DNA from 2 places in the Rhodococcus parequi genome. Region 2 is predicted to be linked to the other one. Evidence: riboswitches for the same ligand, from Rfam matches in the RefSeq annotation. Region 2 holds a riboswitch; the other holds the start of a gene.
What was found. A riboswitch is a leader RNA that binds a small molecule or an ion and turns the genes downstream of it on or off. The one in region 2 is predicted to bind cobalamin.

Region 1 (4,283 bases), 130 kb from region 2:
TGCTCTCGACGCCCGCTCCCTGGACGTCGAAGTGGGCGGGTACCGCCTCGAGGTCGTCAAGCCGCTGCAGACCGTCCGGCTGATCTGCGATCATCCCGATCTGTCGGCGGACCTGGTGTGGGAAGGCGCGTTCCCGTCGGTCCTCGAAGAGCACCACGAGCTCATGGCCGGCCCCCGGCCGTCGCTCGACGCGAGCCGCTTCGCCCAGGTCGGAAGTTGGTCCGGAACCCTGAGCGTCGACGGCACCGACTTCGCCGTCGACCCTGCGGTGTGGACCGGCAGCAGGGACCGGTCGTGGGGGATCCGCCCCGTGGGCGAACGCGAACCGCTGGGCAGGATGGCGGACGAACCGGTCGGTGGATTCTGGTGGGCGTACGTCCCGCTGCGGTTCGACGACTACGCATTGATGCTCATCGCGCAGGAGGGGCCGGACGGGCATCGGACACTGAACCACGCGACCCGGACGTTCACGGACGGCCGCGTCGAGCAGCTCGGCTGGCCGCGTTTCGAGATCGACTACCGCAGCGGTACCCGCACCCCCGAATCGATCCGGATCCACCTCACCACCGCAACCGGCGAGCCTCTCGTGGTCGACATCGATCCGCTCGGATTCGTCGTCTTGCAGATCGGATCGGGATACGGCAGTGACCCGGAGTGGAATCACGGGCAGTGGCGGGGCCGCGGCTGGAGCTCGTCCTCGCTCTACGATCTGACCGATCCCGCACTGGCACCGCGGATTCCGCACGGCACAGTCGAGCACATCGCCCGCGCGACGTGCAACGGCGACGAGGGCTGGGGCATGTTCGAGCACGGCGTCGCCGGCCGTCACGACCCGTCCGGATTCCGCGACGGACGCGCGATGGCGCCGTAGGAATCGTTTCCCAATCACGCAGTCTCGGAACGGAAGAAGGATCGAATGACACGATCGTCACTTGTTCGGTGCGGCAGGGTGTTCACAGCGTTGGCCGCCGCGACGGTCCTGGTGGCCGGATGCGCAGGCGAGGGTTCGACCTCGGCGACCGACGCCTCCGATGTCACGACGGGCCTGGTCGGCGAGCAGTCCGACGGGGGCGACCCGGTCTCCGGCGGCACGCTGTCGTACGCGACGTACAACGCGGTGAGCAGCCTGGATCCGGCCGACCGGCAGGACGGCGGCGCGACCGGCGGCACCGAGATGGCGGCCATCTACGACGTCCTCGTGCGCTACGACACCGCGTCCAAGGAGTACCAGCCGCACCTGGCACAGTCGCTGACGCCCAACGGGGACAACACCGTCTGGACCCTGAAGCTGCGCGACGGGGTGGCGTTCACCGACGGCACCGTGCTCGACGCGGCGGCGGTGCAATGGAGCATCGACCACTACCTCGAGAAGAAGGGCACCCACACGCAGGTGTGGAAGGTGACGGTCGACAAGGTCGAGTCGCCCGACCCGTCGACGGTCGTGTTCACCCTGAAGCAGCCGTGGAACGAGTTCCCGATCATGTTCACGACCGGGCCGGGCATGATCGTGGCGCCCTCGTCGATGGCGAAGGGCACCTTCACCCCGATCGGCGCCGGACCGTTCACGGTCGAGAAGTTCGCCTCCCAGAACGAACTGGTGCTGGCCGCCAATCCGGGCTACTGGGACGGCAAGCCGAACCTGGACAAGTTGCGGTTCCCGGCCATCGTCGGCGAGCAGGCCAAGCTCGACGCGTTGCACAGCGGCGGCATCCAGGCCGCGTACCTGCGTGCTGCGGACACCGTGCACGACGCACTCGAGGCCGGGGACGTCGGCTACGTCTACACCGCCAGCATGGGTGGTGTGCAGGTACTGAACCAGCGCGAGGGACGCGCGGCGTCGGATCCGCGGGTGCGTGAGGCGATCGTCAAGGCACTGAACCCCGAAACGTTCAACGAGCGCGGCGAGGGCGGCTTCGGCATGCCGGGCACCGACATGTTCCAGTCCTGGTCGCAGTGGCACGGAGACGTGTCCGGCTCCACGTTCGACCCGGACACCGCGAAGAAGGTCCTGGCCGAGGCCAAGGCCGACGGCTACGACGGCAAGCTCACCTACGCGGGCCTCAACGAACCGGGCGCGCAACGCCGGGCACTCGCGATCCAGTCGATGCTGCAGGCGGTCGGGTTCACCGTCGACATCGTCTACAACAGCGGCATCAACGACCTGGTCAAGATGATGTACGCCAAGCACGATTTCGATCTGGGCGAGTCGGCGTTCAACGTCCTCGACGAGTCGCCTTTCATGCGGATGTACGGCAACCTGGCGAGCACGTCGGCCTCCAATGTCCTGGGCTACCAGAACCCCGAGATGGACGCCCTCCTCGGCAAGCTGCAGTCCGCGTCGAGCGACGACGCCCGCCGTCAGGTCCTCGAGGACATCCAGACACTCGTGAACGAGACCAACCCGATGATGGTCCTCGGCGCCGGTAAGTACTTCATCCCGTGGAGCAAGAACGCGCACGGCATCACGCCCAGCGCCGACGGCGTGCTGCTGTTCGGAAACGCCTGGCTCACTCCGGATTCGGCGTCGTAGCACCAACCGCACATTCCGCTACTCGATCCTCGATCGGGCGGACTCCACCACGGGGTCCGCCCGATCGTCGTTTCCGAGGGCCTATGCTGGACGGTGCAGCTGGTTCGCCGGGTGCGGTCGTGAGGAGCCCCGAAGACCGCCGCCGGCGTCGAAGCATCCGTGGTCGTCAGACCGGCGGATGTGAGAGGGAACCCGGTGGAAATCCGGGACTGTCCCGCAGCGGTGAGTGGGAACGACCGCCGTCATGAGCACTGGACCGACAGGTCCGGGAAGCGACGGCCAGTAGGTTTCGCCGGGTCGATTCCCGGCCGAGCGCCCGCGAGTCCGAAGACCTGCCGACTGTGTCGGGCACGCCGTGCCCGACGGTCCACCGCCTCGTGGAAAAGGCGAGATGGGCGATGCTCGGCACTTCGTGCTGCCCGCTGGCGGGTGCACCCAGGGCTCGCTTACGTTCTCGTCTGCCGGCGGTGACCATCCACGCTGTGAGCAACTGGAGAACGACGTGACATTCGCTTTCACCGCAACCGTGCTGGGCTCCCCGCGCATCGGGCCCCGCCGCGAGCTGAAGAGGGCCGTCGAGGCCTATTGGGCGGGGAACCTCGACGCCGCCGCACTCGAGGCGGTCGGCAAGGATCTGCGCCGACAGGCCTGGGCCGAACTGACCTCGGCCGGGATCGACTCCGTCCCGGTGGGCACCTTCTCGTACTACGACCAGATGCTCGACACCGCCGTCATGTTGGGCGCGCTGCCCGAGCGGGTCGCGGGGATCGACGACGAACTGGACCGCTACTTCGCGGCCGCGCGCGGCACCGACACCGTGCCGCCGCTCGAGATGACGAAGTGGTTCGACACCAACTACCACTACCTGGTCCCCGAGATCACCGCCGCGACCAGTTTCGTGCTGAACGCGGCCAAGGTGCTCGGGGAGGTCGCCGAGGCCCGCGCCCTCGGTGTTCCGGCCCGCCCGGTGGTCATCGGACCGGTCACCTTCCTACTGCTGTCGAAGTTCGACGACGGCTCCGCGCTAGATCGCCTGGACGAGATCGTGCCGCTGTACGCGGATCTGCTGAGCCGCCTCGCGGACGCGGGCGCCGAGTGGGTGCAGATCGACGAGCCGGCGCTGGTGGCGGACCGGACCGACGCCGAGCTGGCCGCGACGCGGTCGGTGTACGACCGCCTCGCCGCGCTCGACCACCGTCCCGCGATCCTCGTCGCGTCGTACTTCGGTGACCTCGGTGCGGCGCTGCCGGTGCTCACCTCGACCGGCATCGAGGGCATCGCCGTCGACCTCGTCGCCGGCTCCCTCGACGCGGTGATCGCGACGCCGGATATCGAACGCAAGCACCTTGTCGCCGGCGTCGTCGACGGACGCAACGTCTGGCGCAACGGGCTGGACGGGTCACTCGCCACACTCGAAACCCTGCGTGAGCGTGCGGGTTCGGTGGCGGTGTCCACGTCGTGTTCACTGCTGCACGTGCCTTACACGCTCGACGGCGAGGACGCGTTGGACGGCGCCCTGCGGTCGTGGCTGGCATTCGGTTCCGAGAAGATCGGCGAAGTCGCCACTCTCGCGACCGGCCTACGTTCGGGACGCGACGCGATCGCCGCCGAACTGTCCGAGGCGCGTGCGGCGGCCGCCACCCGCGCCGCCGATCCGCGACTGCACGACGACGCGATCCGCGATCGCCTCGCCGCCCTGACGGATGCCGACCGCACCCGTATCGCGGCGGCGGACCGTCGTGCCGTCCAGGCG
Region 2 (4,283 bases):
GGTGCCCGGCCCGATGCCGAGGCGTCCGGCGATGGATTCGACGACGGTGCCGATCGACAGGTCGGCGGCACCGATCGCGACACCGGCCGCGCAGCTCACCACGAGCAGCGCGGCCAGCGCCGCCGACCAACCGGTGGCGGTCGTCGCGGCTACCCGGGCGGGAACCCGGGTGCGCACGCTCATGCCCGGCCGCCGCCCAGCTGCTCGCTGACCAGTGACGCGCCCTCGATCAGGCGCGGGCCGGGGGTGCTCGCCGAGAACGGCACCACGACGAACGCGTCGTCACGCACCGCCGTCAGGTCCTTGAGCGCGGGATCGCCCCGGAGATAGTTCTTCTTCTCCTCGGCGGTGTCCCACGACGCGTCGGCCAGCACGATCACGTCCGGGTTCGCGGCCAGCACCGTCTCCCAGCTCCCGTCCAGCCAGGCGCCGTCGGACTTCGCGAAGACGTTGGTGCCGCCGACCGCGTCGATGATCAGCTGCGGCCCGCCGGCGTTGCCGCCGATGTACGGGGTGTCGGTGCCGCTGTCGTACCAGAAGATCGTCTTGCCCTTCGCGGGCGCGGCGGACTCGATGCCAGCCAGGGTCTCGCGCATCTGCGTGACCACGGTGTCGGCGTCGGATTCACGTCCGAACAGCGTGCCGTAGTCGGTGATCTCGGTGGCGATCGACTCCCACGCGACCGGCGGGCGCTTCGACTTGTCCTTGCAGCCGAACGGTGAGACGTAGGTGGCGATGCCCACCTCGTCGAACGACTCGTGCGAGCCGACGGCCTTGTCGTCGAACGCGCTCGAGTACGACGCCAGCACCAGGTCCGGCCGGGTCTCGAGCAGCGCCTCGCGGCTCGGGTAGTCCTTCTCGTCCAGTGCCGGAACCTGCGCGTACGCGGCCTGCCACTGCGGCGCGACGGCGTCGTCGAGGTATGCGGTGCCGACCATCTGCCCCTCGGCGCCGATCGACAATGCCGACTCGGTGGCGCCCTGGTTGAGAGTGACGGCCCGCTCGGCCGGACCGTCGAGGGTGACGGTGCGGCCGCAGTTCTGCAGGGAGATCGCCGCGGTGTCGGCGTCGTCGTTCGACGACCCGCCGCAGGCGGTGAGGGTGAGGGCGGCGGCGATCGACACCGCCGCCGCGGAGATGACTCGGCGAGAGATAGGGGTACGCAAAGCGACCCGCCTTCCATGACTCGTGGAAAACGTGCAGTTATGCGTCACGGCCGGTCTCCTGGCTCGGCAGGGATGACCGCCGACTACGCCTTCCCGGATGTATTCACATCCAGTGGCTGGGGTCGAACCCCTAGTAGTCGACGTACCTGCCCACAGTGGCGAGTACCGCGCCGGCTTCTACCGGACTTCCCGAACACCGTGACGACATCGTGAAGAATAGACGACCGTTGCCCGGGCAATGGTCGGCCTTGTCGGTTTCGTGCTGTTCCGCGGTCGAGGGCGCGGACGACGGTGCGTAACCGTCCGGGGCCGTCAGCGCATGACCTGGACCTGCTCCGCGATGTCGGCGGCGAGCGCCATCGCGGTCAGTGCGAGACCGCTGTTGAGGTCGTACCGCAGCTGCCCGACATGACCGTCCCGGACCGCGCGCACCCTTTTCCACGTCGGGGACTGGGCCTCGGCGGCGTCGGGATTCTGCAACAGGACGAAATCCGCCTGCTCGAAGATGTCGAGTTGTTCGAGCGCGTAGAAGGTGATTCCCCTGTTGTCCGCGGAGGCGTGCGCGGGATCGGTGAGCACGTTCAATCCGAGGTCACGCGCCACCGACACCGCGAACGTGTCGTTCTGCAGCCAGAGCTGTCCCTTGTCCGCACCCGCGATCGCGATGGTCTTCCCGTCGAGAAGTCCGGCCATCGAGGCACGCGCCTGCGCCAGTTCGGCGTTGTAGCGAGCAACCACACGGTCGGCGACGTCGCGTCGATCGAGTGCCGTCAACTGCTCGGTCATCGATCGCTTCCACGCCGATCCGGGAGTCCCTTGGTCGACGACGAGAACAGGCGCGATGTCGGTCCCCAGGAGTCCGCGCTCCCGGTAGTAGTCCCACCAGCCCTGACCCACGACCAACAGATCCGGTTCGTAGCTGAGGATCGCTTCGGCGTTCGGTTCTTGTTGGTGCCGCCGAGGCGCTCCGTCCCGGCGGGAACCCTCTGCATGAGCTGCGACTGGTCGTCCCAGTTGGTGGCGACGATCGGATACTCGGCGAGCAGGGCGAAGTCGAGCGCGGCTCGCGCCTCGAGCACGACGACACGCTGGGGGTCGCGCGGCAGCCGGTATCGGTCGTCGCCCACGACGATCTCGACCGACGCGTCGGACGTCGGGCTGCTCTCCGGTCCGTTCGAGCACGCCGACAGCGCGCCCAGAGCGCCGAGGCCGGCCGCACCGGTGAGGAAACCGCGTCGGGTCAGGGCATCGACGAGATCACCGAACTCGCGGTCCACGTCCTGTGCGGATCGTGCGGAGGCAGGGAGGCTCGAGTGGCGGTTCCCGATTCGGAGGCGGGTATCGATGTTCGTCGATTCGATCACGGGCATGGAAGTGGTGCTCCATCTGATAGGCGCGGCAAGGGGAATGCCTCAACCTATCCACCGCCTGCGCGGCGTGGTTCTCCCGAAGAAGCCATCCGATAACGGGATTCGGCCACACGTCGGCGCGGTGATCTCGCGGTCGCGCGACGCGGTCAGTCGGCGAGGGCCTTCTCGGCGCGCGGCATCAGAGCCGACGACACCGTCAGCAGCACCGCGATCCCGAGGATGCCGACGAACACCAGGTGGATGGCGCCCGAGAGGTCCGTCGGATCGGGGTCGGCGGAGTCGCCGACGCGGGAATTGACGAGCGCGCCGAACACCGCGACACCGACAGCGCTGCCGATCGAGCGGGCGAACATGTTGGTGGAGGTGACCACGCCGCGCTCGGACCAGTCGACGCTGGACTGCGCCGCGATGAGCGTCGGCGTCGCGATCAGGCCCATGCCGGAGCCGATGACGAAGCACGTCGCGCCCACCTGCCACACCGGGGAGCCGTCCGCGAGCAGCAGGAGCAGCGCCGACCCGGCTAGCACGAGGGCACTGCCGATCAGCGCGGTCGTCCGGAACCCGACGCGCAGATACAGCCGTCCCGCCTGAGACGCGGCGATGGGCCAGCCGATCGTCAGGACCGCGAGTGCGAAGCCCGCGACGAGGGCGCCGGTGCCGAGAACGCCCTGCACGAATGTCGGCACGTACGACGTCAGGCCCATCAGGATCGCGCCCACCGACAGCGACACCAGGCTGCTCGCGACCAGTACCCGCCGGGTGAGCATGTGCAGCGGCAGGATCGGATCGGCCACCCGCCGCTCGACGAGGACGAACGCGGCGAGCAGCAGCGCCCCGGCGACGAACACGCCGATGCCGGCGGGCGATATCCAGGCCCAGGCCTGCCCGCCCTCGAGGAGACCGAGGATCATCAGCGCCGCGCCGCCGGTCAACAGGATCGCGCCCGGGTAGTCGATGCGACTGCGTCGGGTGACCTTTTCCTCCGCGAAGTTCCGCATCAGCATCCACGCCGCGACGGCGCACAGCGGCAGGTTGACCAGGAAGATCCACCGCCACGACAGGTACTCGGAGAACATGCCGCCGAGCGTCGGGCCGAGCACCGCCGAGACGCCCCACACACTCGCGATGTAGCCCTGGACCTTGGCGCGCTCCGCAACGGAATAGATGTCACCGGCGATCGTCAGACTCATCGGCTGCACCGCACCGGCGCCGAGGCCCTGGATCGCGCGGAACACGATCAGCGCCGGCATGCTCCACGCGACGCCACACAGGAGCGATCCGATCGCGAACACCGCGATGCCGAGCATCATGATCGGCTTGCGGCCGAACATGTCGGCCAGCTTGCCGTAGATCGGAACCGACACGGCCTGCGCCAGCAGGTACACCGAGAACAGCCACGGGAACTGGGAGAAGCCGCCGAGGTCGCCGACGATCGTCAGGACCGCGGTCGCGATGATCGTGCTGTCGAGCGCGACCAGTGACGTGCTGAGCATCAGCGACAGCAGGATCGGGCCGCGCTCCGAGCGAAGTCCCACAGATGCTCTCGTGGCAGTCTCGGTCGCCATCACTCTCCTGCAGATCGAAAGTCGAGTCCGAAACAAGGCTAACGATCTCGAGCGCGTTCCTATTCCCGTCCGTTCCCGCCCGCCTATCTCGGCGCCCCGCACCCTCGCGTTTGCGCACTTTTCGCGCTTTCGGGGACCGAATTCGCGCGATAAGTGCGCAAAACGCGGGAGGGGGGAGGGAA

Region 1: it holds a riboswitch for cobalamin, as region 2 does, so the genes downstream of both, metE (5-methyltetrahydropteroyltriglutamate--homocysteine S-methyltransferase) here and ABEU20_RS13250 (ABC transporter substrate-binding protein) in region 2, are expected to answer to the same signal.

The regions. Positions count from the first base shown of each region.
Region 1 is NZ_JBDLNV010000004.1:196,801-201,083, forward strand. Features, by position in the region: gene ABEU20_RS12675 (DUF7064 domain-containing protein) at 1-871, shown strand, start outside; gene ABEU20_RS12680 (ABC transporter substrate-binding protein) at 917-2,530, shown strand; cobalamin riboswitch at 2,691-2,868, shown strand; gene metE (5-methyltetrahydropteroyltriglutamate--homocysteine S-methyltransferase) at 3,033-4,283, shown strand, end outside.
Region 2 is NZ_JBDLNV010000004.1:328,302-332,584, reverse strand. Features, by position in the region: gene ABEU20_RS13255 (FecCD family ABC transporter permease) at 1-183, opposite strand, end outside; gene ABEU20_RS13250 (ABC transporter substrate-binding protein) at 180-1,166, opposite strand; cobalamin riboswitch at 1,198-1,410, opposite strand; gene ABEU20_RS13245 (ABC transporter substrate-binding protein) at 1,479-2,348, opposite strand; partial or broken gene ABEU20_RS13240 (ABC transporter substrate-binding protein) at 2,375-2,536, opposite strand; gene ABEU20_RS13235 (MDR family MFS transporter) at 2,683-4,101, opposite strand.